2 regions of the Janthinobacterium sp. PAMC25594 genome follow, and region 2 is predicted to be linked to the other one. Evidence: riboswitches for the same ligand, from Rfam matches in the RefSeq annotation. Region 2 holds a riboswitch; the other holds the start of a gene.
The links. Region 2 has a riboswitch for thiamine pyrophosphate ahead of KY494_RS26770 (TonB-dependent siderophore receptor). Riboswitches for the same ligand answer to the same signal wherever they lie in the genome.
Positions count from the first base shown of each region.

Region 1: another riboswitch for thiamine pyrophosphate. It lies ahead of thiC (phosphomethylpyrimidine synthase ThiC); the one in region 2 lies ahead of KY494_RS26770 (TonB-dependent siderophore receptor).

Region 1 covers NZ_CP080377.1:3,077,357-3,092,073, reverse strand. Annotated here, with positions in the region: gene KY494_RS13915 (porin) at 1-919, shown strand, start outside; gene KY494_RS13910 (bifunctional diguanylate cyclase/phosphodiesterase) at 916-3,000, opposite strand; gene KY494_RS13905 (Crp/Fnr family transcriptional regulator) at 3,239-3,979, shown strand; gene KY494_RS13900 (PAS domain-containing hybrid sensor histidine kinase/response regulator) at 4,025-6,268, shown strand; gene KY494_RS13895 (response regulator) at 6,297-7,103, shown strand; gene KY494_RS13890 (hypothetical protein) at 7,143-7,397, shown strand; TPP riboswitch at 7,481-7,596, shown strand; gene thiC (phosphomethylpyrimidine synthase ThiC) at 7,676-9,589, shown strand; gene thiS (sulfur carrier protein ThiS) at 9,610-9,813, shown strand; gene KY494_RS13875 (thiazole synthase) at 9,829-10,620, shown strand; gene KY494_RS13870 (hydroxymethylpyrimidine/phosphomethylpyrimidine kinase) at 10,620-11,384, shown strand; gene thiE (thiamine phosphate synthase) at 11,395-12,018, shown strand; gene ltrA (group II intron reverse transcriptase/maturase) at 13,249-14,717, shown strand, end outside.
Region 2 covers NZ_CP080377.1:5,970,761-5,985,477, forward strand. Annotated here, with positions in the region: gene KY494_RS26745 (hypothetical protein) at 274-807, shown strand; gene KY494_RS26750 (TetR/AcrR family transcriptional regulator) at 859-1,506, opposite strand; gene KY494_RS26755 (DUF2867 domain-containing protein) at 1,574-2,113, shown strand; gene pnuC (nicotinamide riboside transporter PnuC) at 2,183-2,794, shown strand; gene KY494_RS26765 (AAA family ATPase) at 2,812-3,342, shown strand; gene KY494_RS26770 (TonB-dependent siderophore receptor) at 3,339-5,483, opposite strand; TPP riboswitch at 5,571-5,668, opposite strand; gene KY494_RS26775 (iron-containing alcohol dehydrogenase) at 5,735-6,892, opposite strand; gene KY494_RS26780 (hypothetical protein) at 7,035-7,340, shown strand; gene KY494_RS26785 (Imm26 family immunity protein) at 7,434-7,913, shown strand; gene KY494_RS26790 (sensor histidine kinase) at 8,051-9,409, opposite strand; gene ompR (two-component system response regulator OmpR) at 9,423-10,124, opposite strand; gene KY494_RS26800 (hypothetical protein) at 10,389-10,784, shown strand; gene KY494_RS26805 (FapA family protein) at 10,952-12,811, shown strand; gene arfB (alternative ribosome rescue aminoacyl-tRNA hydrolase ArfB) at 12,812-13,210, opposite strand; gene KY494_RS26815 (chemotaxis protein CheW) at 13,407-13,598, shown strand; gene KY494_RS26820 (hypothetical protein) at 13,996-14,717, opposite strand, start outside.

The DNA of each region.
Region 1 (14,717 bases), 2.9 Mb from region 2:
CGTCAGCAAGCTTACCAGCGGTATCTCGGCCGGTTCGCGCCTGGGCTTGCGTGGCACGGAGTCGCTGGGCAATGGCTTGCAAGTCGTGTTTACCTTGGAAGCCGGTGTCCTGAGCGACACGGGCCGCTCCGACCAGGCGGGCCAATTGTTCGGCCGCCAGGCTTTTGTCGGCCTCAATAGCCCGCTGGGCATGCTGACCATGGGCCGCCAGTACAACTTGCAAAGCCAGGCACTGACGGACGTGGCCGATCCCTTCGAGGGCGGCTTTGCCGGCGCGGCGACCAACCTGGCCGGCTATTCGGCCACGCGCATCGACAATACCGTGCGCTATACCTCGCCCGAGCTGCGCGGCGTCACCGCCACGGTGATGTACGGCTTTGGCGAACATACGGGTGTGGTGGCAGATCAGCGCTCGCTGGGCCTGGCCCTGGGCTATGTCAACGGCCCCCTGACCCTGCGCCTGGCGCGCCAGAGCCGTGCCGGCGAGCCGGGCAAGGCTGCCGCCAACAACACCATTCTGGCCGGCAACTACAACTTCGGCGTGGCCACGGCGTTTGCCGGTTATGGCCGCAACACGGGCGATGGCAGCACCATGTTCTTTGCGGAAAACCCGTATGGCGCGGCGCAGGCCCCGGCCCAGTCGACGGACAGCCGCGACGCCATCGTCGGCGTGTCCGTGCCGCTCGGTGCGACTACCGTGCTGGCCTCGTATGTGCACAAGGATGACCGCAATGCGGCCAACCGCGATGCGCAGCAGCTGGCCATCGGCGCCACGTATGCCTTGTCCAAGCGCAGCAAGATTTATGTGGCCTATGCGCACATCCGCAACCGCAACGACGCCGCCTACATGGTGGGTAATGCCACGGAAGTGGGCACGGGCAACCGCGCCTTCAACGTCGGCCTGCGCCACGCGTTTTAAGCAGCGGCCAGCATGCTGCCTTCGTGCAGCAGCGCTTCAAAGGCGGGCACGGTCAGCGGGCGGCTGAACAGATAGCCCTGCATCTGGTCGCAGCCGTGCTGGCGCAGGAAGGCCAGCTGCTGCGGCGTTTCCACGCCTTCGGCGATGACTTTCAGGCGCAGGCTGTGCGCCAGCGAAATGATGGCGCACACGATGGCTGCGTCGTCGTCGTGCGTGATGTCGCTGACGAAGGTCTTGTCGATTTTCAGTACGTCGATGGGGAAGTGGCGCAGGTAGGCCAGGCTGGAATAGCCGGTGCCGAAGTCGTCGATCGACAGTTGCACGCCCAGCGCCTTCAGGTTGGCCATGATGGCCGTGGCTTGTTCCACGTCATGCATGACCATGCTTTCGGTCAATTCCAATTCCAGATGGGCAGCGGCCAGCCCCGTTTCAGCCAGCGCCTGCGCCACCGCATGCAGCAGATTCCTTTGCTTGAATTGCCGCGCCGACAGGTTGACAGCCAGGCGCAGCGGGCCATGGCCGGCCAGCTGCCAAGCGCGCGCCTGGGCGCATGCGGTGCGCAGCACCCAGTCGCCGATGGGGATGATCAAGCCCATTTCCTCGGCCAAGCCGATGAAGCTGGCCGGCGCAATGCGCCCCAGCTGCGGATGCTGCCAGCGCAGCAGCGCTTCCATGCCCACCACCTTGCCGCTGGCCAAGTCCAGCTGAGGCTGGTATTCGAGGTGGAACTGTCCCCGTTCCAGGGCATGGCGCAACTCGCTCTCCAGTCCCAGCCGCTCCAGGGTGCCCGCATTCATGCTCGAGGCATAGAATTGCCAGTGGCCCCGTCCCTGTTCCTTGGCGCGGTACATGGCGATGTCGGCGTGCTTGATCAGGGTGTCGGCGTCAAGGCCGTCGTCGGGATACACGGCCACGCCCATGCAGCAGCTGAGAATAAATTCATATTCGCCCAGTTGCAGCGGCTGCGCCACGGCGTCCAGGATGCGCTGCAGGATGGCCGCGCCCGGTTCGCCATTGCCATGCTGGGGCAGCAGCAGCACGAATTCGTCGCCGCCCAGGCGTGCCACCGTGTCGACTTCGCGCGTCGCGTCGCGCAGGCGCTCGGCGACGTTTTTCAGCACAGTGTCGCCCGCATCGTGGCCGAGGGTGTCGTTGACGAATTTAAAGCGGTCGAGGTCGATGAACACTACCCACAAGGGCAGGCCACTGCGGCGCGTCACGGCCATCGCCTGTTCCAGCCGCTCGCGCAGCAGCAGGCGGTTGGCCAGGCCCGTCAGAATATCGTGCCGCGACTGGAATTCCAGCTCCTGTTCGAAGCGCATGACGGTGCTGATGTCGTATTGCGCCACGACAAAGTGGCTGACGGGGCCATCGCCATCGTCGTGCACGGGCGCGACGAACAGCTCGCTCCAGTAGCAGCTGCCATCCTTGCGAAAATTGCGTACGATGGCCTTGCCTTCGCGCTGTTCGCGCAGGGCCGCTGTAATCTCATGCATGTCTTGCCGCCCCTGTTCGGGTCCCTGCAAGTCTTCCAGGCGCTGGCCGATGACTTCGCCAGCCGCATAGCCGGTGATGCGCTCGAAAGCGGGATTGACGTATTCGATCAGGTAGCCCGGCGCGTCGGCGCTGCACAGGATGATGGCGTTGGCCGATACTTCGATGATGCGTTCGCGCAAACGCAGCGACTTCTCAGTGTGCATGCGCGCGGCGATGTCTTCGGACAGGCGCAAATTGGCAAACTGCAGCGCCGCCGTGCGTTCGCCCGTGATGCGGGCAATCACGGAGTTGCGCGACACGAGCTGAAACACATACGCCGTTGCCAGCAGGCTCGACAGCAGTCCGCCCAGCAGCACATACAGGGAGCCGCGATGGTTCGCATCCAGGCTCATGCCGTTGGCAGGCAGCATGGCGGCGCGCAGCGTGTGACCGCTGGCGTGGTACTGCAGCAGCAGCCGGGTGCTTTCCGACTCGATCTGGCGTGCCGAGGCGTAGCACAGGGCCGTCAGGCTCAGCCCGACCGCCAGCGTGATCAGGGCCGAGGTGGACACGGAAATGGAGATGCGTTTGAAGAATGATTGCATGATGGCGTCCGGTAAGCAGCGCCGGTGCCGATCCGTGATACGGCAGCCCTGGCAGTGACTGACTGTAGGGCGCGGGGTACGTGGCCGTCCGTTCGCTGCCGAACAGACCGCCATGCCAGCAAGAAATATAGTGGCGGCACTGTGCAGGCGCTGTGTTACGCTCCGGCATATGGCGCCCCTCGTTCGGACGTTTTTTATCTATCCCCTAGCTGACGACTGGAAACCAGGAAAACTGCCCATGTCGAGTCCGCATGCCCAGCTGCACAACCCGAATCAAAACCATTTGCTCGCCGCCATGCTCGACGCCGATTTCGCGCGCCTGGCCCCCCATCTGGAGCAAGTCTCCATGTTGCTCGGTGACGTGATCTACGATTCGGGCGACAAGCTGCAGCATGTGTACTTCCCCACCACCGCCATCGTTTCCATCCACTACCTGCTGGAAAACGGCGGCTCGTCCGAGATCGCCGGCGTGGGCAACGAGGGCATCGTGGGCGTGTCGCTGTTTATGGGCGGCAACTCTACCCCCAGCCGCGCCGTGGTGCAGACGGGCGGCGTCGGCTATCGGCTGAAGGCGCATTTGCTGATGGAAGAATTCGACCGCGCCGGCCCCGTCATGCGCTTGCTGCTGCGCTATACGCAAGCCCTGATCACGCAAATGTCGCAGACGGCCGTGTGCAACCGCCACCATACGGTGGAGCAGCAGCTGTGCCGCTGGCTGCTGCTGACCATGGACCGCCTGCCGAACCGCGAGCTGACGATGACACAGGAGTTGATTGCCAACATGCTGGGCGTGCGCCGCGAAGGCGTGACGGAAGCGGCCGGGCGCTTGCAGCAGCGCGGCTTCATCAGTTACCGGCGCGGCCATATTTCCGTGCTGGACCGCGCCGGCCTAGAAGGCCATGTGTGCGAATGCTATGGCGTGGTCAAAAAAGAATTCACGCGCCTGCTGTCGGACGTGCGCCAGCGCCAAGGTTCCTGATCACCGCATCCACTCTCTTATCGTTGTTACAGCCCAGGCTACCTCATGCAATCTGTTGAAAACATTCCTCCGCGCGCACCGTCGCGCTGGCCCATGGCACTGGCGTTTTCATTCAGCGCCATCGTGCTGCTGGCCATCGGCGTGCTGGCCTGGCGCGCGCCGTTCGAGACGGCCTGCGTCATCGATGCGCTGGTCTTCCTGCTGCTGATGCTGCTCGTGGCGCTGTACCGGCGCACGGTGTCGGCCAGCCTGCCGCGCCAGTTGCTCAAGGCGGGCGCCTTGCAGGACGCGATTTTCAACAGCGCCAATTTCTCGTGCATCGCCACCGATGCGCAGGGCGTGATCCAGATTTTCAATGTGGGCGCCGAACGCATGCTCGGCTATGAAGCGAGCGATGTGGTCGACAAGCTGACCCCGGCCGGTATTTCCGACGCGCAAGAAATCATCGCACGCGCCGCCGCCCTCAGTGCCGAACTCGACACGGTCATCACGCCCGGCGTCGAAGCGCTGGTGTTCAAGGCCACGCGCGGCATCGAAGACATCTACGAATTGACGTATATCCGCAAGGATGGCAGCCGCTTCCCCGCCATGGTCTCCGTGACGGCCTTGCGCGACGCGCAGAGCAAGGTCATCGGTTACTTGCTGATCGGCACCGACAACACGGCGCGCAAGCAGGTCGAGGCGGAACAGGCGCTGCTGGACCAGCGCTTGCGCGAACAGCAGTTCTATACGCGCTCGCTGATCGAATCGAATATTGACGCCCTGATGACGACGGATCCGCGCGGCATCATCAGCGACGTCAACCAGCAAATGGAAGCGCTGACGGGCTGCACGCGCGACGAATTGATCGGCGCGCCGTTCAAGAATTACTTTACGGAACCGGAACGGGCCGAGGAAGCCATCGCGCGCGTCTTGCGTGAAGGAAAACTGACCAATTACGAGCTGACGGCCCTGGCGCGCGACGGCAAGCAGACTTTTGTTTCCTACAACGCCTCGACCTTCCACGACCGCAACCGCAAGCTGCAAGGCGTGTTTGCCGCCGCCCGCGACGTGACGGAACGCAGGCAGTTTGAACAAGCACTGCAAGACACGAATATCGAAATGGAAAAGGCCCGCCAGGCGGCGGAGAAAGCGAATCTGGCCAAGTCCGAGTTTCTGTCGAGCATGAGCCATGAATTGCGCACGCCCCTGAACGCCGTGCTGGGTTTTGCCCAGCTGATGGCGTCCGAGACGCCGGCACCGAGCGTGCCGCAGCAGCGCTCGATCGACCAGATCCTCAAGGGTGGCTGGTATCTCTTGCGTTTGATCAATGAAATCCTCGACCTGGCCATGATCGAGTCGGGCAAGGTCACCATGTCGGAAGAGGCAATGTCCTTGCTCGACGTGTTGCAGGATTGCCAGGCGATGATCGCGCCGCAGGCGGAAAAACGCGGCATCAGCATGCATTTCCCCCGCTGCGGCAAGGCTTTCTATGTGCATGCCGACCGCACGCGCGTGAAACAGGTGATGATCAACCTGCTGTCGAACGCCATCAAGTACAACCAGAGCGGCGGTAGTGTGAAGGTCGAATGCACGCGCCATGCCGACCGCGTGCGCGCCAGCGTCACCGACAGCGGCGCCGGCCTGAATGCCGAACAGATGAGTCAGTTGTTCCAGCCCTTCAACCGCCTGGGCCAGGAAAGCAGCACGGAAGAGGGCACGGGCATCGGCCTGGTCGTCACCAAGCAGCTGGTCGAACTGATGGGTGGCACCATCGGCGTCGACAGCACGGTGGGCGTGGGCACCACCTTCTGGGTGGAATTCAAGGCCTCGCGCGCGCCCGAACTGCACCTGGAACAGGGCGTAGCCTTGCCGGTGGTGCAGGAAGACCAGGAAAGCCAACGCACCTTGCTGTACGTGGAAGACAATCCCGCCAACCTGGCGCTGGTGGAGCAATTGATCGCCCGCCGCAGCGATTTGAAACTGCTGACGGCCATCGATGCGCACCTGGGCATCGACCTGGCGCGCACCTACCAGCCGGACGTGATCTTGATGGATATTAACCTGCCCGGCATCAGCGGCTATGGCGCCCTGAATATCCTGCATGATGATCCCCTCACCAGCCATATTCCCGTCATGGCCCTGTCCGCCAACGCCGTGCCGCGCGACATCGAGAAGGGCCTGGAAGCGGGCTTCTTCCGCTATCTGACCAAGCCCATCAAAGTCGTCGAATTCATGGATGCGCTCGACGTGGCCCTGCACCATGCGGCCGCGCACGGCCTGGCCGACGACACTCACACAGTACGCTAATTCAGCATTTAATTTTAGGAATACCGCCATGCTTCAAGCCACCGAGATCCTGAACGCCAGCATCCTCATCGTCGATGACCAGGAGGCCAACGTCATGCTGCTCGAACAGGTGCTGCGTAATGCCGGCTACACGCACATCACCTCCACCATGGACCCGCAAGCCGTGCGCGCGCTGCACCAGCAGCACCGCTACGACCTGATCCTGCTCGACTTGCAGATGCCGGAAATGGATGGCTTCGAAGTCATGGAAGGCTTGCGCGACATCGAGGCGGGCAGCTATCTGCCCGTGCTGGTGATCACGGCCCAGCCCGGCCACAAGCTGCGCGCGCTGCAAGCGGGCGCCAAGGACTTCGTCAGCAAGCCTTTCGACCTGGTGGAAGTCAAAACGCGCATCCACAACATGCTGGAAGTGCGCCTGCTGTACCAGAAACTGGCCGAATACAACAAGTCGCTGGAACAGATGGTGGAAGAGCGCACGGCGGAGCTGCGCGAAAGCGAAGCGCGCTTCCAGCGCTTCACGGAACTGTCGTCCGACTGGTACTGGGAACAGGATGCGCAGGGCAACCTGACGCGCTTTTCCGGCCCCGTGGCTGAAATGCTGGGCATCGGCAGCGAGGAAGAGCCGCAGCGCTGGAACGCCACCGAACGCGCCTTGCTCGACGCCAAGATCGCCGCGCGCGAACCGTTCCTCGATTTCATCTACAGCCGCGCCAACCTGGATGGCAGCACGCAGTACCTGCAGGTCAGCGGCGAACCGATGTTCGACAATGGCAGCCGCTTCATCGGCTACCGCGGCATCGGCCTCGATGTCACGGAGCGCTTGCGGGGAGCGTGATTTATACTTGGTGTCATCGACATCGACAAGGAATGCATCATGGCTGACAAATCTCCCTCCTACTGGTTTCCCGCCAAGACCTATGGCTGGGGCTGGGGCTTGCCCATCACCTGGCAAGGCTGGCTGGTGTTTCTGGCCGCGCTGGCGCTGTTCGCCTGCGGCGCCTTCCTGTTCCCGCCGCAAACCATGTTCGTCGGCTACATCGTGTATGAAGTGGCTGTCGTCGCCGCGCTCATTTTCATCTGCCAGCTGAAGGGCGAACCGACCGCCTGGCGCTGGGGCAAGAAGAAGTAGGTCGATGCACAAAGACTACACCTGCAAGAAATCATCTGGCCACGCGGCGTGAACCGCGTATAATTGGCTCGCTGCCGCAAGGCGGCAAACGCTAGGGGTCCTGCCTTTCGCTGTGGAAACACAGTGCAAGCGCGGGTGAGAAATACCCTCCGAACCTGATCTGGATAATGCCAGCGAAGGGAAGCTTTAGGATGAACGCACCCCGCCTTTCCGCGTGCGCGCAGCCGAACCTCCTTAGCTGGCTCCAGGCTTAAAAATAGTCTAGCCAAGGAGCCAAAATGAACGCCAACCCGAAATTCCTCTCCGCCACCGCCACGGTCGACGCAGCCGCCATCGCGCCGCTGCCCAATTCGCGCAAGATCTACGTCGAAGGCAGCCGCCCCGACATTCGCGTGCCCATGCGGGAAATCAGCCAGTCCGACACGGAAGCGTCGTTCGGCGGCGAAAAGAATCCGCCGATCTATGTCTACGACACCTCCGGCCCCTACACGGACCCGGACGTGCAGATCGACATCCGCTCGGGCCTCGATACGCCGCGCCTGCCGTGGATCATGGAGCGGGCCGATACGGAAGAATTGCCCGGCCCCACCTCCGACTACGGCATCGCCCGCCTGGCGGACCCGAAGCTGGCCGAACTGCGTTTCAACTTGCACCGCAAGCCGCGCCGCGCCATCGCCGGCAAGAACGTGACGCAAATGCACTATGCGCGCCGTGGCCTGATCACGCCGGAAATGGAATTCGTCGCCATCCGCGAAAACATGCGCCGCCAGGAGTATTTGCGCGAACTGCAAGCCTCCGGTCCCATGGGCGAACGCCTGGCCGACCTGATGGGCCGCCAGCATCCGGGCCAGTCGTTCGGCGCCAGCATCCCGGCCGAAATCACGCCGGAATTCGTGCGCGAGGAAATCGCCCGCGGCCGCGCCATCATTCCCGCCAACATCAACCACCCGGAAGTGGAACCGATGATCATCGGCCGCAATTTCCTGGTGAAAATCAACGCCAACATCGGCAATTCGGCCGTCACCTCGTCGATCGGCGAGGAAGTGGAAAAGATGACCTGGGCCATCCGCTGGGGCGGCGATAACGTGATGGACTTGTCCACCGGCAAGCATATCCATGAAACGCGCGAATGGATCGTGCGCAACAGCCCCGTGCCCATCGGCACCGTGCCCATCTACCAGGCGCTGGAAAAGGTCAATGGCAAGGCCGAAGATTTAACTTGGGAAATCTTCCGCGACACCCTCATCGAGCAGGCGGAGCAGGGCGTCGACTATTTCACCATCCACGCGGGCGTGCTGCTGCGCTATGTGCCGATGACGGCCAAGCGCCTGACGGGCATCGTCTCGCGCGGCGGCTCCATCATGGCGAAATGGTGTCTGGCGCACCATCAGGAATCGTTCCTGTACACGCATTTCGAAGACATCTGCGAAATCATGAAGGCGTACGACGTGTCGTTCTCGCTGGGCGACGGCTTGCGCCCCGGCTCCATCTACGACGCCAACGACGAAGCGCAGCTGGGCGAACTGAAAACCCTGGGCGAGCTGACGCAAGTTGCCTGGAAACACGACGTGCAAGTGATGATCGAAGGCCCGGGCCACGTGCCGATGCAACTCATCAAGGAAAACATGGACTTGCAGCTGGAGCAGTGCGGCGAGGCGCCGTTCTACACGCTGGGACCATTGACCACCGATATCGCTCCCGGCTACGACCACATCACCTCGGGCATCGGCGCGGCCATGATCGGCTGGTATGGCACGGCCATGCTGTGCTACGTGACGCCGAAGGAACACCTGGGCTTGCCCAACAAGGCCGACGTCAAGGACGGCATCATCACCTACAAGATCGCGGCGCATGCGGCCGACCTTGCCAAGGGCCATCCGGGCGCGCAGATCCGCGACAACGCCCTGTCGAAAGCCCGTTTCGAATTCCGCTGGGACGACCAGTTCAACATCGGCCTGGACCCGGACAAGGCGCGCGAATTCCACGATGAAACCTTGCCCAAGGATTCGGCCAAGGTGGCGCATTTCTGCTCCATGTGCGGCCCCCATTTCTGCTCGATGAAGATCACGCAGGAAGTGCGCGAATACGCGGCCGGCATGGGTATCGCGGAAGACCAGGCGCTCAAGCAGGGGATGGAGGTGAAAGCCATCGAATTCGTCAAGAACGGCGCCGAGCTGTACCGCAAGGTCTGAAGGAGAGCGTGATGCCTGCATTGATATCCATCACGCTCAACGGCGCGCCGCACCAGGTGCCGCCGGGACAGACACTCGATCAATTGATCGCCGCACTGTCGCTGGAAAACCAGGCGCTGGCGCTGGCCGTCAACCGCAACGTCGTGCCGCGCAAGGCGTGGCCGGGACAGGTCTTGCAGGTGCAAGACCAAGTGGAAATCGTACGTGCCATCGGCGGCGGCTGAACTAAGGAAAAAACAATGAACAGTAATAACAACGACCTGCTGACCATCGCAGGCAAACAGTATCAATCGCGCTTGCTGGTGGGCAGCGGCAAGTACAAGGATTTGCCGCAGACGCGCGAGGCGACGGACGCGGCGGAAGCGCAGATCATCACGGTGGCGATCCGCAGGGTAAACATCGGGCAAGACCCGAACGCGCCCAGTCTGCTCGACTTCGTGCCGCCGGACCAGTACACGATATTGCCGAACACGGCCGGCTGCTACAACGCGAAAGACGCCGTCTACACCCTGCAACTGGCGCGCGAGCTGCTGGGCGGGCGCAATCTGGTGAAGCTGGAAGTACTGGGCGACGAAAAGACCCTGTTTCCGCACATGCCGGAAACGTTGATTGCGGCCGAAGCGCTGGTCAAGGACGGTTTTGACGTGATGGTTTACTGCAGCGACGACCCCATCCAGGCGAAGATTCTGGAAGACATCGGTTGCGTGGCCGTCATGCCGCTGGCGTCCCTGATCGGCTCGGGCATGGGCATTTTGAATCCGTGGAACTTGTCGCTGATCATCGATCAGGCGAAGGTGCCCGTGCTGGTGGACGCGGGCGTGGGTACGGCGTCGGATGCGGCCATTGCCATGGAACTCGGCTGCGATGGCGTGCTGATGAATACGGCCATCGCCGGCGCGCGCGATCCCGTGCGTATGGCGCGCGCGATGAAGCTGGCCGTGCGGGCCGGGCGCGAAGCGTTTTTGGCGGGACGCATGCCGCGTAAATTTGCCGCTTCCCCATCGTCGCCGATGGCGGGCCGCCTGGCGTGATGGAGCCAACGTTGCCGACGGTGCTGGTGTTTGCCGGCGCCGATCCTTCGGGCGGCGCCGGCATCGCCGCCGATATTCTGGCCATTGTGGCGCAGGGCGCGCATGCGCTGCCCGTCATCACGGCGCTGACGGTGCAGGACAATGACCGCGTGTTTGCTGTCGAGCCGGTGGCGCCGGCATTGCTGCGCCGCCAGGCGCAGGCGCTGATCGACAAGATGGCGATTCATGCCGTGAAAATCGGCATCCCCGGCAGTGCCGCGAATGCGGCCGTCATCGCGCAACTGATCGCGCAATTGCGGCAGGCCCGCCCAAGCTTGCCTGTCGTGCTCGATCCCGTGCTGGCCAGCGGCCATGGCGACGTGCTCAGCCGGGACGACGCCGTGCTGGCGCTGGCGCCCTTGCTGCCGCTGACGACCGTGATCGTACCGAACGGGCCGGAAGCGCTGGCCCTCGGTGGCGCGGAAAACCTGCGCGCGCGAGGCTGCCAGCACGTGCTGGTGACGGGTGGCCATGGCGAAGGCGAGGTGATCATCAACCGCTGGTTTGACGCCGGTGGCGGCGAGCGTGAGTGGCGCTGGCCCCGTCTTCCCGGCGAATTCCACGGCAGCGGCTGCACCCTGGCCTCCGCCATCGCGGCGCGCCTGGCGCTGGGACAGGCGCTGCCCGAAGCGCTGGATCTGGCGCAAAGCTATTGCCATGCGGCCCTGGCCGGCGCGTATGCGATTGCGCCAGGTCAACTCATGCCGCAACGATTTTTTACATAAGGAAAACATCATGCGTGGACTGTATCTGGTCACCCCGAACTGGGATGACACCGACCGCCTGCTCGACGTGAGCGAGCAAGCCCTGCAGGAAGGCGTGGCGCTGCTGCAATATCGCCACAAGAGCGCCGAGGCGCAGCAGCGGCGCGAGCAGGCGGGCGCCTTGCTGGCGCTGGCCCGCAAGTATGGCGTGCCCTTCATCATCAATGACTTTATCGAACTGTGCGAAGAACTGGACGCGGACGGCGTGCACGTGGGTGGCACGGATGCGTCCGTCGCGCAGGTGCGCGCGCGCCTGGGCAAGGACAAGATCGTCGGCGCTTCCTGCTATGGCGACATGGCCCTGGCACGGACGGCCGAGGCGGGCGGCGCCAGCTATGTGGCCTTCGGCGGTTTTTATCCGTCGCTGGTGAAAAAGTATCCGGTGACCACGCCCCTCGATATCGTGCTGCAAGCGAAACGCGAGATCGCCTTGCCGTGCGTGGTGATCGGCGGCATGACGCCGAACAACGCGGCACCGCTGGTCGCGCGCGGCGCCGATATGGTGGCGGCCATCAGCAGCGTATTTGGCAAGGACTACCAAGCAGATGATGTGGATATTGCGGTGCAGCAATTCAATCACTTGTTTGCGGCATGAACACGGGCAGGGAGGGCTGATTTGAGGGAATAATCGGCATATAATAAGAGCATCAGTGCGACACGGTCGCAAAATCGTCGCTATGCGGCAATCATTAGAAGCAGGAGCGGGTTAGTATCCCTTTGAATTTAAAGGAAAATTCGCCCTAATTGATACAAACGTAATAGTCTGAGAAGCCGTAATTCCTAGTGTGGATACAAAGTGGGTTCTGTGTTCCAGTGGGTCAATTGTGTCTGCGAATCCAGTTTAACGGTTCGCTTACGTTGTTAAAATACGACAATAGAGTCCTTCCAAAGAAAAAAATGAGTCCTCTCATTCAGCATATCAAGCGGGTTGCAAAAGACGATGTTCGGACCTTCTTCGCGCCTTTCGTGGCGATGTATAGCTTTATCCGAAAAGAGTTGAAGCGGCCTGCAATACGGTAAGCTCGGACACTAACAGCAAGGTCTAACACCTCCGCTAGTATTTTAGTAGGTATCTCACTACTTACATCAATGAACTTCTAGAGCGACAAGCTCTTCGATATCTTGTCGTACCCAAATCTTCAATTACTTGGTGCTACGATCGGGCGCACGACCGCCCGTCACCTACTCGAACATGCGTCATCGGTAACGATGGGGTATGAAGCTTCGAGGACAATGTACCCCCAAAATTTCGGTGGCTAACCGCGTGAGCGTTTGGTCAGAGACTGCTAGCAGCAATGCGGTTTAGGGGCTAGGTGAGTGCTGCAAGAGTAATGTAATGTGAACCATCGTTTGAACCCTCGTAAATATTGATAGGCCAAAACTGCTGATAGGCCTAAACCAAAACGGTACGTGGTCGGATATCTCCGTTGATGTTGGGGATACGTCGTCATTTAAACCACCGGGGGAAAGATGGACTCTAAACAGCTAGTCGCGATGTAGCTGTCGCGTCGATATCGTTGGGAACGTGGTAAGCCCGATTTTCTGCCAAAAATCAAAACAGCGAGAAATTGGCAAGTGAGCCGCAAGGCGAGCAGATGGGAAAGCGGGTATGGGAGGATGGAGAAAGCGAATGCCGGGTTTTAACGACTCGGATAGGGGTTCAGAATTTGCCCCAGCCTGAAAGGGCGCAGACTTCCATCTGGTGTAATAGTCGTTATAAAACAGTATTGTCTCCAAGTAGTCATTATTTTTCAATCACCCCGAAGGGATTCAGTTCACCCTTCGGGGAGAACTGCGCCTCTAGGGGAACTACCCGAGGTACAGCATGAAAGTAACCGTTAGTAGTCATACCGGTTCTGCGTCCTCGCATGCTCCGTCTGAATGGGCCGCCATCAACTGGCGGCTCGTTCAACGGAACGTGAGAGCCATGCAGTGTCGATTAACGAAGGCCACACAGGAAGGTGACTGGCGCAGGGCAAAAGCCCTGCAAAGGTGGCTGACCCACTCGTTTAGCGCAAAAGCACTCGCAGTTAAACGGGTGACCGAAAATCAAGGTAAACGGACCGCAGGGGTGGATCAGCAATTATGGGATTCACCGCAGCAGAAATTTGCAGCAATTGCGAGATTGAAGAAGCAAGGCTACAGACCCTTGCCACTACGGAGGGTCTATATTCCCAAGTCAAATGGAACGATGCGCCCGTTGGGCATTCCAACCATGCGTGACAGGGCAATGCAAGCGCTTCATCTGCTAGCTCTTGATCCAATCTTGGAAACGTTGAGTGACCCGAATTCCTATGGGTTCAGGAAAAATCGTTCGACGGCCGACGCTATGTCGCAGATATTCCTCCAGACCTGCCGGAAAGTCTCGGCAACATGGGTATTGGACGCAGACATTGAGGGATTCTTCGATAATATCAATCACAACTGGATGATCGAGAATGTCCGCATGGACAAATCGATTTTAAAGAAGTGGTTGAAATCCGGAGTTGTTGACCGGCAGCAATTGATGGCAACCACAGCTGGAACACCACAGGGTGGCATTATCAGCCCTGCCCTTGCAAATTGGACACTGAACGGCCTCGAATCTGGACTTATGGCGCACCTTAGTGCGAAATTCGGAAAGACAAAGGCGGGAAGGCTAAAAGTCGGAGTAGTTCGATATGCGGACGATTTTGTCGTAACTGGCGCTTCGAAAGAACTGTTGGAGGACGAAATTAGGCCATGGATTGAAGGATTCCTCGCAGTCAGGGGTCTACGACTATCCGTAGCCAAGTCCAAGATCGTGCACATTGACGACGGCTTCGACTTCTTGGGGTGGAACTTCCGAAAATACTCCGGAAAACTGCTCATTAAGCCTAGTAAGAAGAACGTGAAAACGTTCTATGCCAAGCTTAGCAAGACGATCAGTGAAAACGTTGGGGCAAGGCAAGAGAATCTTATTCGACTGCTGAACCCCATGCTACGAGGTTGGGCGCAGTATCACAGCCCCGTGGTCGCGAAGGAGGCGTTTTCGGCAATGGAGTCGCTATTGTTCTGGCGGCTCCGTCGGTGGGCTGCACGCAGACATCCGATGAAAAGCAGTGATTGGATACGCCATAGGTACTGGCGCCCGATTGAGCTTAGAAGTCAGGTATTTGCAGCGGACGTTGTCACGAAAGAGGGCAGTAAGGGCGTATTGGAAATGTACTCTTTGCCGGGTACAGCCATCGTGCGTCACACGAAAATCAAAGGGGAGTACCATCCCTATGATCTGCAATGGGAAATGTATGGGGAAACCCTTCGCCAGGAACGTAT
Region 2 (14,717 bases):
GACAAATCATCGCCGCCGTCCGCCATGGCCGGGCGGCCACTGATCAGCAGCATCACGTAAGAAATAGTGTCTATCTGCATATCCGACCTGGCCCCGGCTCCCTAGGCGGGTGCGGTTTTTTTTCGCGGCGTTGGCGACGAAGGGTCGTATTGACTCGCCGGTTTGTGGTCTCCGCGTCACCCGCACCGTACACGGGGCCGCCGACTGCTGTTTCAGAAGCGCCACGTATAATTCCTCGCACGATCCACCGCTATTTTTTTCGACAGGCCCCCCATGCCCCAGACTCCCGATTTGCCGCCGGATTGGCACGCGTTTGAAACAGATTACGACGTCGAGGCAACCTGGTTCAGGCTGGCCAGCGCCTCGCTGGCGCTGCTGGGCGCATCCGCTTTCAAGGATCAGGTATTTTCAGCCTTTGCCTTCAATGCTGTATCGTTTCCATCGCTTTCGCTGAGCTTTGACACCGATCCCGGTAACAGGGAGCGCGATTACTATCCTCCGGACTGGTCGAACGAGTGCATGGAAGACGATGTACCGGAAATTGGCCAACTGTGGGAGGAGGGCTACGCAAGGATCGAAGGCGCGCTGCGCGAGCTGATCGACGCGGCAGATGACGAACTGCTCTGCGCCATCGAGGAAGGCTATCTGCACAGTCTCAGGAAAACCATGGTGCGGCTGGAAACGCGCCATGCCTTCGAGCAGATCAAGACGTGCGCGCCGTTCTGGACCGTGGTCACGCAAGTCGATGCCGATACGGATGAAGAGGAGCGCCTGCTCGAGCAGGTGCGCCAGGGCTTTCTGGCGTGAGCGCCATATCAGGGCTTGCCAGGCCCTGACTTCTGCCTGCCGATAACTGAGTCAATTCGACTGTATTGCGGTTGTCCCTCCTGGCAAGGCCGCCTGCCGCAGCGCCTCCACCGGCAACTGAAAAAAGCGCGGCACCATGGCCGGCGACAGCGCGTCGCCGCCGTCCGCCATGGCCAGGCGACCGCTCAGCAACAGCATCACGTAGCCGTGGCCCAGCGACCAGCCGGCGCTGGCGGCGGCCTTGTCCCAGCGCGCATCGAGACCCGCTTCGCGCACGGCCGCGCCGGCCGTCTGCAGCACATACTGGAAGCACGCTTGCGCCGCTTCCTGCAGGGCGGGGAACTGGCGCACGTCCTGGTGCTCGAACATCAGCCGGTAGTGGGCGGGCGCGGCCAGGGCGAATTCGATGTATTGCTGGCCGAGCAGCTGAAAACGCTGCTCGGCGGGCAGGCTGCCCGGCGGCGGCAGTTCTGCCTCCCATTTGGCGATCAGGCTGGCGAAGCCGGCCGCCGCCACGTCGGCCAGCAAGGCTTCCTTGCTGGGGAAGTGGCGGTACACGGCGGCGATCGATACGCCCACCGTGCGCGCCAGTTCGCGCAGCGACAGGGCGGCGTCGTGCTGCTGCGCCAGTTGCGCGATGGCGGTGGCGACCAGGGTGTCGCGCAAGTTGCCGTGATGATAGGTGCTCGTTGTTGTCATTCTATGTTATCGCTGTTCACATTGTCGTGTATGATGGTCATGTTATCACTGAACACATGGAGAGCACATGCAAGAGATGAACATCGCCGTCCGCGCCGTGGCCTTGCCGCCCGGCGCCAGCATCGCCCCGTTGTACCCGGGCAGCAACCTGGCCGATGCGTATGCCGTCGACCTGCCGACTGCGCGCGCCCGCGAACTGGACATGGAAAGCCTGGCGCGCCAGCTGCTGGGCAGCCAGCCGGGCTGGGCGCGCAAGCTGATGGTGCTGCGCGACGCCATCGTGGCGTGCTTCGGCATCAAGACGGCCAGGCAGATGGAAGCCAGGCCAGGCAAGCGCATCGGCATCTTTCGCATCTTTGCCGTCAGTGACGACGAAATCATCGTGGGCGAGGATGACAGCCACCTTGATTTTCGCATCTCGGTGCTGCGCCAGCGCGACGCGGGGCAGGAACAGTTCGGCAGCGTCACCGTGGCCAGCGTCGTGCATTGCCACAACTGGGTGGGGCGCGCCTACATCCTGCTGATCCGGCCTTTCCACAAGCTGATCGTGCGGCGTTCGCTGGCGCGCGCCGTCAAGGGGGCTTTGCCTGAGGGGGGAGGGGCGTGACGGCGCGGGCAATCTTGCTTATTCATGGCCGGTATTGCATACTGCGCCACCAGCCTCATCACGATTCCCATGAACGATACGCTTCTCCTGCTGGGTTTTGCCACCACGCCGCTTGAACTGATTTCCTTTGTCCTGGCACTGACAACCGTTGCGCTGAATATCCGCCAGAATCACTGGGCGTGGCTATTCGCCATCATTTCCTCGGCCGCCTACGGTTTCGTGTTTTTCGAGTCGCGCCTGTATGGCGACATGGCCTTGCAACTGCTGTTCATCAGCGTCTCGTTCTGGGGCTGGTACCAGTGGCTGCATCCGGCCAGCGGCGGCAAGACGCTGCCCGTCACGCGTCTGAATGGACGCGGCTGGCTGGCTTGCGCCGCGGGCTGGCTGATCGGCTTCCTGCTGATTGCCTGGCTGCTGACGACGACGGATACGGACGTGCCCCATGCGGATGGTTTCCTCACGGCAGGTAGCCTGGTGGGGCAATTCCTGTTGTCGCGCAAGAAACTGGAAAACTGGATTGCCTGGATCGTCGTCGATGTGCTGTATGTCTGGCTGTACCTGCACAAGGGCCTGACCCTGACGGCCGTGCTGTATGGCTTCTTCGTCGTGATGGCCATTATCGGCTTGCTGGCGTGGAAAAAGTCGGCGCCGGCCGCGCCCGACGCGATGGTCCTCAAGTGAGGGTGCCTTGCGTGCGCGTGGCGATCCTGGGCGCGGAATCGTCGGGCAAGTCGACCCTGGCGGCCGCACTGGCCGAGTGCTACGGCACCGTCTGGGTGCCGGAATACTTGCGCGAATTCGTGGCAACGCAGGGCAGGGTGCCCGTCGCGGCCGACCAATATGGTATTGCGCGTACGCAAGTCGAACGCGAAGCGGCAGCCGCCGCGCAAGCGCGTCAATTCCTGTTTTGCGACACCACGCCCTTGATGACGGTGGTCTACAGCCGCCATTATTTTGATGGCGCCGACGTGCAGCTGGCGGCGCTGGCCGATGCCACGCAGTACGACGTGACGTTGGTGACGGCGCCCGACAGCCCGTGGGTAGCCGACGGCTTGCAGCGCGAGTCGGAAGCCGTGCGCCAGTTGATCTACCGCTACCTGCTCGACGAGCTCGACGCGCGCGGCATCGCCTACCACGTGCTGCGCGACAGCCTGGAGGCGCGCCTGGAACAGGCGGCGCCTTTGCTGCGGCAGGCGCTTGCCGCGGCGCCTGCCATTTCCCTCAATTAAAAGTCGAACTGGGCCGACACCTTGAACGTGCGGCTGGCGCCCGGGTACAGGTAACCGTCGGACTCAGGCGTCACGTCGCGCCAGTAGAACTTGTCGGCCACGTTGTTGACGGCGGCGCGCAGCACGGCGCGCGTGCCGGCAATGCGCGTGGCGTAAGCGGCGCCCAGGTTGAACACGTGGTACGACGGCACGAAGGTCGTGTTGTTGTACTCAAACGCTTTCTTGCCCGCATATTCCCAGCTGCCATTCACGCTCAAGCCCGCCACTTGCTGCACGGCGTAGTCCGCATGCACAGCCGCCTTGAAGGCGGGCACGTTCGGCACGCGCTTGCCGTCGAGGTCGGCACTGCCCGTGTTCGATTGCTGGCTGTTCAGGGCCGTCAGCGAGACGCCCAGGTTCAGGTCGCGGGTCGCCTTGCCTTGCGCGGACAATTCCAGGCCACGGTGCTGCGCCTGGCCTTCACGCACGAAGTAGCCGGCGGCATTCTGAAATTCCAGGCCCTTGCGGATCTGGAACAGGCTGGCTGCCAGCATGAAGTCCGGCGTCACATCCATCTTCACGCCCAATTCGATCTGCTTCGAGCGGCTCGGTGTCAGCTCTTCGTTGGCATTCATCGCCTTACGGTCGGCCGTGCCGCCATGTTCCATGCCTTGCGAATAGGCCGCATACACGGACACATTGTCGAGCGGGGTGTAGACGAGCGAGACGTTGGGCAGCAGGAAGTCGTGCTTGGCGCGGATTTCCTTGTCGGCCTTCAACACATACTGGTAGCCGTCGACGTCGATATGACGCAAGCCGCCATGCAGCTTCCAGTTTTGGGCCAGGCTGACGATGTCCTGCACGAAGACGGAGTTTTCCGTATCCTTGCGCACCAGGCGCACGGGGCCCGTGACGCCGGGCGACGTGCCGACGATCTGCGGCTGATAGATGTTGCTCACGCCCACCCAGTCGTACACGTACAGGCCGGCGCGGTCCTTGCGGCGGAAGGTCGAGACGCCGGCCGTGAAGTCATGGCGCAGGGCACCGGTGGCGAACTTGCCCTGGATCATGGCTTGCGCGCTCAGCGGCTTTTTCGTCTCGCCCAGGCTACGGTAGTCATACACGTCGTAGTCGCCATTGCCGCAGAAGCCAGGGTACAGGTCCTGTCCGCTGCAGCCATACGGGAAGGCCGTGTAGTCGTCGCGCTTGAACGAGTGCTGGTTGGCCGACAGGGTGGCGTGCCAGTCGTCGTTGAAGGCGTACTGGAAGCGCAGGCCGATGTTGCTGGTGACCGTTTCCACGGGGCGCGTCCACGGCTGCAGGTTGAGCATGGCGTCGGCGCTGATGCCGGTCGGTAAGGTGGTGTTATTCAGCAACTGGAAGCCGGGCGCCGTCGCCTGCGCCTTGTCCTGGTAGTCGGCATCGAGCTGCAGCAGCGCTTGCGGCGAAATCTGCCAGTCGAAGGCGCCGGAAATGAACTTGCGGTTGCCATCCGCACCCTTGATGTAGGAACGCAGGCGCTCGGCCGCCACGTTGATGCGGTAGCCGAAGCGCGTGTCTTCCAGGCGGCCGCCCAGGTCGATGGCGCCATACAGGGTGCCCCGTTCGCGCGCTTCCACGGTGACGGTGCGCAATGGCGTGTTGGTCGGGCGCTTGACGATGAAGTCGATCACGCCGCCCGGCGCGGCCACGCCCGCTTGCAAGCCGGCCAGGCCCTTCAGCACTTCGATGCGTTCCTTGTTTTCCAGCGGAATTTGCGTGTCGCCAGGAATGGCCACGCCATCCTTGCGGTAGCTGGAATTGTTGTCGAGCTTGAAGCCACGGATGGAAAATTGCTCCGCATAGCCGACGGCGTTGTAGGCGTCGTTGATGCTGGCGTCGAGCTTGACGGCATCGCTGAGATTGCGGATCTGCAAGTCCTGCATGTCTTTTTGCGAAATGACGGTGACGGACGCGGGTGTCTGCAGCAGCGGCGCGTCGCTAAAGCCGCCCACGGAGGCGCGCTTGGCGGCCGGCGCCTTGCTGGCCGTGACGACGACTTCGGCCATGCTTGGCGTGTCGGCCTGCGCTTCGGCGCCGTCATGCGCGGCCAGGGCGGGCGCGGCAAACGCGTGCAGGATGGCCAGGGTCAAAACGGAAACAGATAAATTCGGTGTGGACATAGAATGCTCGTGGTTCAAGCCGCCTCTTGGGAAAGAGCACGGCAGGCTGCTTGTTCGGCTGGCGCCAACGCAGGAGCTATCAAAGGAGGGAGGTACTTTGCGCTTTCCTTCGCTGGCATTATCCAGATCAGGTACGAAGGGTATCTCTCACCCGGATGACTGCTCCAGGACCCCTAGCGAAATGACAGCTTAGCATGAAGCACGGCCAACTGTCCCGCTGGCTGACCGTTTTACAACAGTGTGGCGCGAATCTACAAACTGAGTTCCAGCACCTTGCGGCTGACGGTGGGCGTCACCTCGCGCTGTTCGCCCAGCGCCGTCATGCCGTGCGCTTCCAGGGCGGCGACGACGGCGTCCACGCTGGCATGGTTCAGGCCATAGTCGGCCAGGCGCGTCTTGACGCCCATGTGGCGGAAGAAAAATTCCGTGCGCGCGATGGCCGCCTCGATGCGGCCATCCTCGTCGCCGCCATCGAGGCCCCAGACGCGGGCCGCGTATTGCAGCAGCTTGGCGCGCTTGGCCTGCTTGCGCACGCGCAACATGCTGGGCAGGATGATGGCCAGGGTTTGCGCGTGATCAAGTTCATACAGGGCCGTCAATTCGTGGCCGATGGCGTGCGTGGACCAGTCTTGCGGCACGCCCACGCCGATCAGGCCGTTCAAGGCCAGGGTGGCGCTCCACATCACGTTGGCGCGCACGTCGTAGTCGTCCGGGTGCGACAGGGCTTTCGGGCCTTCCTCGATCAGGGTCAATAAAATGCCTTCGGCGAAGCGGTCCTGCACGGACGCGTTCACAGGGTAGGTCAGGTATTGCTCCATCACATGCGCAAACGCATCGACGACGCCATTGCCCACTTGGCGCAGCGGCAAGGTGAACGTTTTCGACGGGTCCAGCACGGAAAATTTCGGGTATACCTTGCGGCTCATGAACGAGCGCTTTTCCTGCGTGGCCTTGCGCGTGATCACGGCTGAACCATTCATTTCGGAACCCGTGGCCGGCAAAGTGAGCACCGTGCCGAAGGGCAGGGCGGCCTCGACGATCTTGCCACCTTTCGCCAGGATGTCCCACGCCTCGCCCTCATGCAGGGCGGCGGCGGCGATGAACTTGGTGCCATCGACCACGGAACCGCCGCCGACGGCCAGCAGGAAATCGATGCGCTCGCTTTTCACGAGGGCCACGGCCTGCATCAGGGTTTCATAGCTGGGATTGGGTTCGATGCCGGCAAATTCGAGCACCGTGTGGCCGGCCAGCGCCGCCCTGACTTCATCGTAGACGCCGTTGCGCTTGATGCTGCCGCCGCCGTAGGTCATCAGGACCCGCGCCTGCGGCGGGATCAGGCCGGCGATGGCGGCGATCTGGCCCTGGCCGAAGAGGATTTGCGTCGGATTGTAAAAGTCGAAATTGAACATGGGGCTCCCGCTGCCGAGGTTTAGGCTGTTGCTGAGCCATGATTATGGCCGAACGGGTGAAATCGTGTCGTGGACGCTTGAGCTTTTCGCCCGCGCGGTGGAGAATGCAGCCGATGTCACCACCACGCGAAAAGGAATGCGCATGACCACCGTCCCACTGGAAGAATCGGGTTTGCCGGCCACGGCACTCGACATGCACCGCGCCATCGGCGCCACCATCGCCGCGCTGCACGCGCTGGACTTGAACAGCCAGCGTTTCGAGGCGTGCACGGACCCGGAACTGCGCCGCGTGCTCGCGCATGCGGGCGACACCAGCCGCAAGGAAGCGGCCATGCTGCTCGAATGGATGCGCCGCCGCGACGCGCGCCTGGATACGGCCATGAAGGAAGCGCTGTTCAAGGCGGGGCCGATTGTTGCTCAGTATCACTATGACGAGAAAATTGTGTAACTATTGGTTTGTTGCTGTGGCGTACCATGCGCCACATTCGTATCGTTTCGCGTAGACTGTGCCCCGAACACGATTTTGGGGGAGTTTGCAACGATGAGATCATTACCATACCGAGAAGGCAGCTGGTTTGCCGTGCCCCTGCCGGGCGGCGGCTATGCCGTCGGCGTGGTGGCGCGCCGCGCCCCTGCCGGGCGCATCATGCTGGCGTATATGTTCGGGCCGAAGCGCGACAGCCTGCCTGCGCTGGAAGAACTGGAAGGCTTGCGGCCGGAACAGGCCGTGCGCCGCCTGCGCACGGGCGACATGGCCCTGCTCAACGAGCGCTGGCCCCTGCTGGGCGACAGCCCCCACTGGGAGCGCGATGCCTGGCCCATGCCGGCCTTTATCCGCCGCAATGAGTCTCTGCAACGCGCCTGGCGCGCCAGCTATGCGGATGCCGACCCTGCCAAGCTGAACCGTGAGGAATCGATCCCCTTCGATACGCCGGGCATGGAAAGCGATTCCCTGTATGGCTACGGGGCGACGGAATTGTTGATGAATAAATTGCTGGCGCAGGAGCAGGCGCCAGCCTGACCGTTGTTGGGCAGCGTAGGTCGGATTAGGCCGTAAGGCCGTAATCCGACAACATTGTTGGCCAAGGCCGCTGGTGGTGTCGGCTTACGCGCTTTGCGCTAAGCCGACCTACGCCGACCTACGCCGATCAACGCCGCTTATGCTGCCGGCAAGCTGATCTGAAACGCCAGGCCGCCGCCTTCGCGGTTGCGCACCTGCAATTCGGCGCCGTGGCGCAGCAGCACGCGGTCGACGATGGCCAGGCCCAGGCCGGCACCGTTGGCTTGCCCGCGCGCCGTGTCGAGGCGGGTGAACGGTTTCATCAGTTGCTCGATCTTTTCCGTCGGCACGCCTGTGCCGTGGTCTTGCACCTCGATAATCACCTTTTTCGCGCCGTGGCTGGTGCGCAGATGGCAGGCGATATCGATTTCCGTCACGTCGCTGCCCGGCGTCTTGCCATAGCGGCGCGCATTCTCGATCAGGTTGTTCAGCACGCGGCGCAAGTCGGTGGGGTTGCCCATCGCATGCGCGCTTTCGGCGATGCTGGCATTGATTTTCACGTCCGGCAGGCGCATCGCTTCGCGCGTCATGTCGAGCAGCAAGCCGCTCAAGTCCACGTCCGTAAAGCTCGACGTTTCCGTCGGCTTGGCATAGTCGAGGAACTGGCCGATGATGGCGTCCATCTGCCCGATGTCGGACTGGATGCCTTCGCGTGCCTCGTCCGACAGGTTGGCCATTTCCACTTCCAACTGCATGCGCGCCAGCGGCGTGCGCAAGTCGTGCGAAATGCCGGCCAAAATCACGGCGCGGTCCGATTCCACCTGTTTCAAATCGTCGACCATCTGGTTGAAGCTGCGGTTCGCCTCGATGATTTCGATCGGGCCTTTTTCCGGCAGCGGCGCCGGCTGCTTGCCCTTGGCGATGTCGCGCGCGGCCGCCGTCAGGCGCGACAGCGGTAAATTGATCAGGCTGGAAATGATGGCCGCGCCCAGCAGCGACAGCAGGGACACCAGGCTGGCCCAGCCCAGCCACTGGAAGCCCGTCAGGCCGCGCAGGCGCTCGCGGTCCAGCATCAGCCAGTACTCGTCGTCATCGATCTTGAAGCTGACCCAGAAACCGGCCACGCCGTTGACGCGCGCGGAAAAGCGCGTGTCCTTGCCCAGCTTGGCTTTCACCTGCGCCTCGATCTCGGGCATCAGGTAATTGTCGGGCGGCGGCTCGATGCGGTCGTCCTCTTCCAGCGAGAAGATGCGGATGCCTTCATTGCTGACGAGGTCGAACAGCAGCTCGCGCCGCAGCTCGGGCGCCGAGTGCGTGAGGGCCGCATGCGTGATGGTAACGACGGAAATGATCTGGGCGGAAATCTGCTGCGCCTGCGGCTCGCGCTGGATGACGGAAATCATGCCGATCCAGGTGATCATGCTGACCGTGGTCAAGGTGCCGAGCAGCAAAAAGGTGCGCCAGAACAGGCCGCTTTTCAGCCGCGCCAGGCTGATATCGGGAACAAGCTTCATCATGCCTCGCCTGCGATCAGCGCGGCTGTCCGTCCGGGATGAAGACGTAACCGAGGCCCCACACGGTCTGGATGAACAGCGGGCTCGACGGGTCTGGTTCGATCAGTTTGCGCAGGCGCGAGATTTGCACGTCCAGGCTGCGGTCGAACACTTCGTATTCGCGGCCGCGCGCCAGTTCCATCAGTTTTTCGCGCGACAGCGGCTGGCGCGCATGGCGGGCAAACACTTTGAGTACGGAAAACTCGCCTGTTGTCAGCGGCACCGTTTCGCCATTCTTTTTCAAGGTGCGCGTGCCCAGGTCCAGCACGAAGTCGCCGAATTCGAAGGTTTGCGGTGTTTCCGACGGTGCGCCCGGGATTTCATCGGGACCCTTGCGGCGCAGCACGGCGCCGATGCGGGCCACCAGTTCGCGCGGGTTGAACGGTTTTGGCAGGTAGTCGTCGGCACCCATTTCCAGGCCCACGATGCGGTCCACGTCCTCGCCCTTGGCCGTCAGCATGATGATCGGCGTCTGGTCGCCCGCGCCGCGCAGGCGGCGGCAGATCGACAGGCCGTCTTCGCCGGGCAGCATCAAATCGAGCACCAGCAAGTCGTAGCGTTCGCGCAGCCACAGCTTGTTCATGGCCGTCGCGCTCTCTGCCGTGAAGACATTGAAACCCTGTTCGGTCAGGTAGCGGCGCAGCAGGTCGCGCAGGCGCACATCGTCATCAACCACCATGATTTTTGCCTGGTGGCCGTGGATCGATTGCGTAGTCGTGTTGCTGCCGGAAGTGGAGGTTGTGGTCATTTAAGGTGTCGTGTTATCTTATATTAGTTGCTATAGTAACGCCTCGCGCGGCGTCGGCAAGGGGGGATGGCGACCCATTACAAAGTGTTACAAACTTTACCCAATTACTCTTACTGCACCGTGTAAAGCATCATACACTGGGGCCACAGTGGAAATCAGCTTTAAGTTTATACGGCATCGCGGAAGAGGAACTCAATGAATATCTTTACTAAAAAAATTCACACCGCTCCCAGCGCAGCTATTGCCGCACGTACGACTGTGCTGTCCGCATTCGCCGTTTGCTCCGTGTTTGCCGCCAGCCTGGCGCTGGCACAGAACCAGCCGCCGCCACGCCGTGACGACCAGCCGCAAGTGCAGGCCCAGCGCTATGAACAGGTACAGCGCAGCAATAGCAATAGCAATGATACGCGACTGCGCGAACAGCGTGACGCACGCAGCTTCGACACGCGTGCCGAAGAGCAGCGTCGCGCCAGCGAAGGCGCCGACGCCTCGCGCCGCACGGGCCGCATGACGCCCGACGAGCGGCGCGACCTGCGCCGCCAGATCAATGAAGTGGGGCAGGATATTTACTCGAATCCGCCGCGCCGCTAGTTACTTAGGCATCGCGCACCCCATCCGACAGGGCCATCTCGCAAGACATGGCCCTGTTGGCATCTGGCAAGCACATTTTTGCCGAGTCGGGCACATCGCCACGCCCCGTGATATTGTTCTAGTGCACTGAAACAATTCTCTGAATGTGTTGCCGGGGGAGGCAAGGCGTGAGCGACGACGACACACCCGTTCCTGAGGCGGCCCCCGCAGGCTGCCTGCCGCACGGCATCGTCCAGCGCGACGAGGGCGTGTTTTTGGACCTGTCGCTGGCGCCCGCGCAGTTGCGCGCCGCCGTCGACCAGTTGTTCCAGTCGGGGCAGCTGCTGGCCGGTCTCGACTACGCTTTGTTCCTGCTGACCCTGTTCCATGCCCCCGCGCCCCGCGCCGCGCCCAAGAGCGACGCCTTGCTGCGCATTGCCGCCCGTGTGGCGCCATTCCCGCCCCAGCGCCGCGCGCTGTATAAACAGGTCAAGATCCGCGGCGACAGCGCCGAATTTTACTTTGAAGCGCTCTCTGCCGACTCGGATGGCCAGGTGCCGGCACGCCGCGAGTTTGACGAGCTGGTAGCCGACCTGTGGTGCAAGGGCGTGCGCTATGGCATCGATGGCGCGGCCGTGCGCGCCATTCTCGGCAGCGGCAAGGCCGAGCGCATCACGGTGGCGCGGGCGCTGCCGCCGCAGCCGGGGCGCGACGCCCGGCTGATGGAAGTGTCGCAAGGCATCCACCGCGACGATGCGCCGCGCGAACGCTCCGATGGCCGCCTGGATTTGCTCAGTTTCAAGAACCGTTTTCCGCAAGTGAAAAAACACGCGCGCCTGTTGCGGCTGCTGCCCGGTGCACCCGGCTTGCCCGGCTACGACCTGGACGGCACGCTGCTGCCGCCGCCCGCGCCGCTGGAGCTGGACCCGGCGGCGGTGGCAGGGGTGGGCATGGCCGTCGAACGCTTCAGCGATGGCGATTACGTGGTCGCCACCCAGAATGGCTATGTGAATGTCGATGCGCACGGCAAGCTCTCCATCGAAAACAAGATCGTCAGCCGCGAAGGCGTCAGCAGCCGTACCACGGGCAATTTGAAGTTGCGCGCCGCGTACGAGGAATATGGCGATGTGCAGGAGCAGCGCCAGCTCGACGGCAGCGACATCACCATCCATGGCGACGTGTACGGCCATCTGCACTCGCATGGCGGGCTGATATGGCTGCAGCGCAATCTGGTGGGCGGCACGGCCTTCAACGAGCACGGCGACGTGCGCGTCGAGGGCGTCGCTTCCGGTTCCGTGTTGCAGGCGCTGAGCGGCGAAGTCCGCGTGAAGCGCGCGGAAAGCTGCGTCATCGCCGGCACGCGCGTGGTGATCGACAGCGCCAGCAATTGCGAGATCATCGCCGACGAGGTCGTCATCGAGCTGGCCGAAGGCTGCGCCGTGGCGGCACGCACCATCCGCATCGGCAGCGCCGGTCCCCGCAAGCAGGTGGAGATGCTGCTGTTCCCGCTGGCGCCCGATTTGAGCGCGCTGGAGCAACAGATCGCGGAAAGCCTGGCGAAGGCCGCGCACTACCAGCAGCTGCAGCACAAGCGCCAGCAGGAAATCGATGCCATCGCGCAATTGCCGGAAGTGCGCAACTACCTGGCCCTGGCGGGCCAGCTGCGGCGCGGCGAGCTGCAGCTGCAGCCGGCGCAGCAGTTGCAGTACGACAAGCTGGCGGCGCGCATCGCCCCCGTATTGAAGGAAGTGGCGCGCCTGCGCGTGGAAGTGAAACAGTCGGAAATCCTGCACGCGCAGATGCTGGCCCTGGTGGCGCAAGTGCGCCAGCAGCGGCAAGCGACGGCCGGCCAGTCGCGCTGCAGCCTGGGGCTGGTCGACGGTGAAACGGCCGTGCGCGCCATGGTCGTGCCGCCCGGCCCGGCCAAGGTCTACGACCGGCCGCCGAAGGAGATCAAGGCGCTGTTGCGCAGCGCCACGCCGGCCACGCAGAGCGTGTTTGCGGACAGCACAGGCAGCCTGGAGTGGACCTACCAGCCGCCACCCTGATCAGTCGATCACCTTGCCACGTGATTGCTTGAGCACGCTGTGCGTGCTCTTGCTGTCGAGGCGGCGCCGCTGCGAGCTGCGCGTGGGCTTGGTGGCGCGGCGCACGGCGGGCAAAAAGGTGACGCTGTCGATGATTTCCTGCAAGCGCCGCAAGGCTTCTTCCTTGTTCTGTTCCTGGCTGCGCGACTGCTGCGCCTTGAGCACCAGCACGCCATCCTTGCTGATGCGGCTGTCGCGCAGGGCCAGCAGGCGCTCCTTGTACGCTTCCGGCAGCGACGAGGCGGCGATGGGGAAGCGCAAATGGATGGCGCTGGACACCTTGTTGACATTCTGCCCGCCCGGCCCTTGGGCGCGGATGGCGGAAAATTCAACTTCAGCGGGATTGACGAGGTGTTGCATGGCCTGCCTGTGGGGAAACGATGTGGGTATTGTAAGGGAAGTTGGCTGCGCCGGCGCAAGCCTGGGCAGTGAGGGTACGCATGCCTTCCGGGAAAGTTGATGTTTCTCAACGCCGCCTGCGGTGATGCTGGTTAGCATGGGGCCAACGTTGCGCCACTGCGCATCCTGGCAGCGCTTACCGGATGAAAGGAACACCATGCAGCCCACGACGACGCCTGATGCCGCAACCGCGCAATACCTGACGCAGTACTTGAGCTTCCGGTTGGGCGGCCTGGAATACGGCCTCGATTACCGCTGCGTGCGGGAATTGCGCCCGCTGAAGGAACTCGACCGCTTTTCCGAGGAAAATGTAACCTCAAATAGATGTTACAAGCGATTTCAACTATGAAAAATTACGGTATCAAAAAATAGTGTTACCGTAAATTGTCATAGAAGATGAGATTATTGTCACAGAAGATGAGATTGGGATCATCATTTAAATGCGATCTATCTCCTATGAGAACCTGTTCAGATTCGTCGAAAATGCCGTGTTAGGTAGGTGTAACCACGCCGAAATTGGGGGGTAATTAGGTGGGTAGTTAAGAAGGTGAATTTGCTGGCGAGCCGGCAGACATTTAGCACCAGAGTGCCTGCTTTCCCTATTCTTGCGTGGAGACCACGCCGATGATCAGCTGCAGGAACAACCTGGCGCCGGCCAGGCGCTGGCCAGCAGCATGCGCACGCCGTCGACGTGGTGCTGGACACTGCGGCGCGCCGACCGCGCGGACTGCGGATCCCGCCGCTGACTATTGTGCCCCGACTTTGCTTATCAAACCAGAGGGCCACAAAGATCTGGATACTATCGTAAATGTTTTTTGCTGATTATCCATTTCGCCTGATTCTATATCGTAGTAATGGTGTGTTATTTCATACTTATTGAATGCCTCAGGAGGAAGCTTATGGATAGCGAAAGGGTTGTGATAAATCTGCAAACCATCAACATGCGTTTCGAAATACATGGAATTTTCCGTTAGTTCATACAATGCCCCAATTTGTTCATGATACCGACAACACCTGATTGAACGAGGTGTATTGGTTTGAGAAATAGCTTTCCCAATTGTGGCTATTGTGGAGAAAATTACGGCGCTGATATGCTTATATTTATCACTTGTGAATATGCCGAGCGGCAGCGATACATTCTCTTTTTTTATAACGGTAGGAATATCTATTTCCTCCCAAGTGTTGTTTTTATATATTCCCTTGCCATACAGAACTCTAATAATAGCTTCGTTATTTTTGGTGGAGAACATAGGCTGTTCAAACGGCGCAACGGCGACTATAAAGGGGGCGCCTTCGACATGGTTGAGCTTGGAGTAAGATGACATAAATTTTTTATGCTTTCCATCAACGGCATTAAGAATTCTGACGCACGCGAAATTCAAGAAATCCGTATCATTCTTTATCTTTTGAGGTTCCCACTCAGGCGGTGAATCATTAGCGTGGTTTGCAGTAACCGCTTCAATATTGA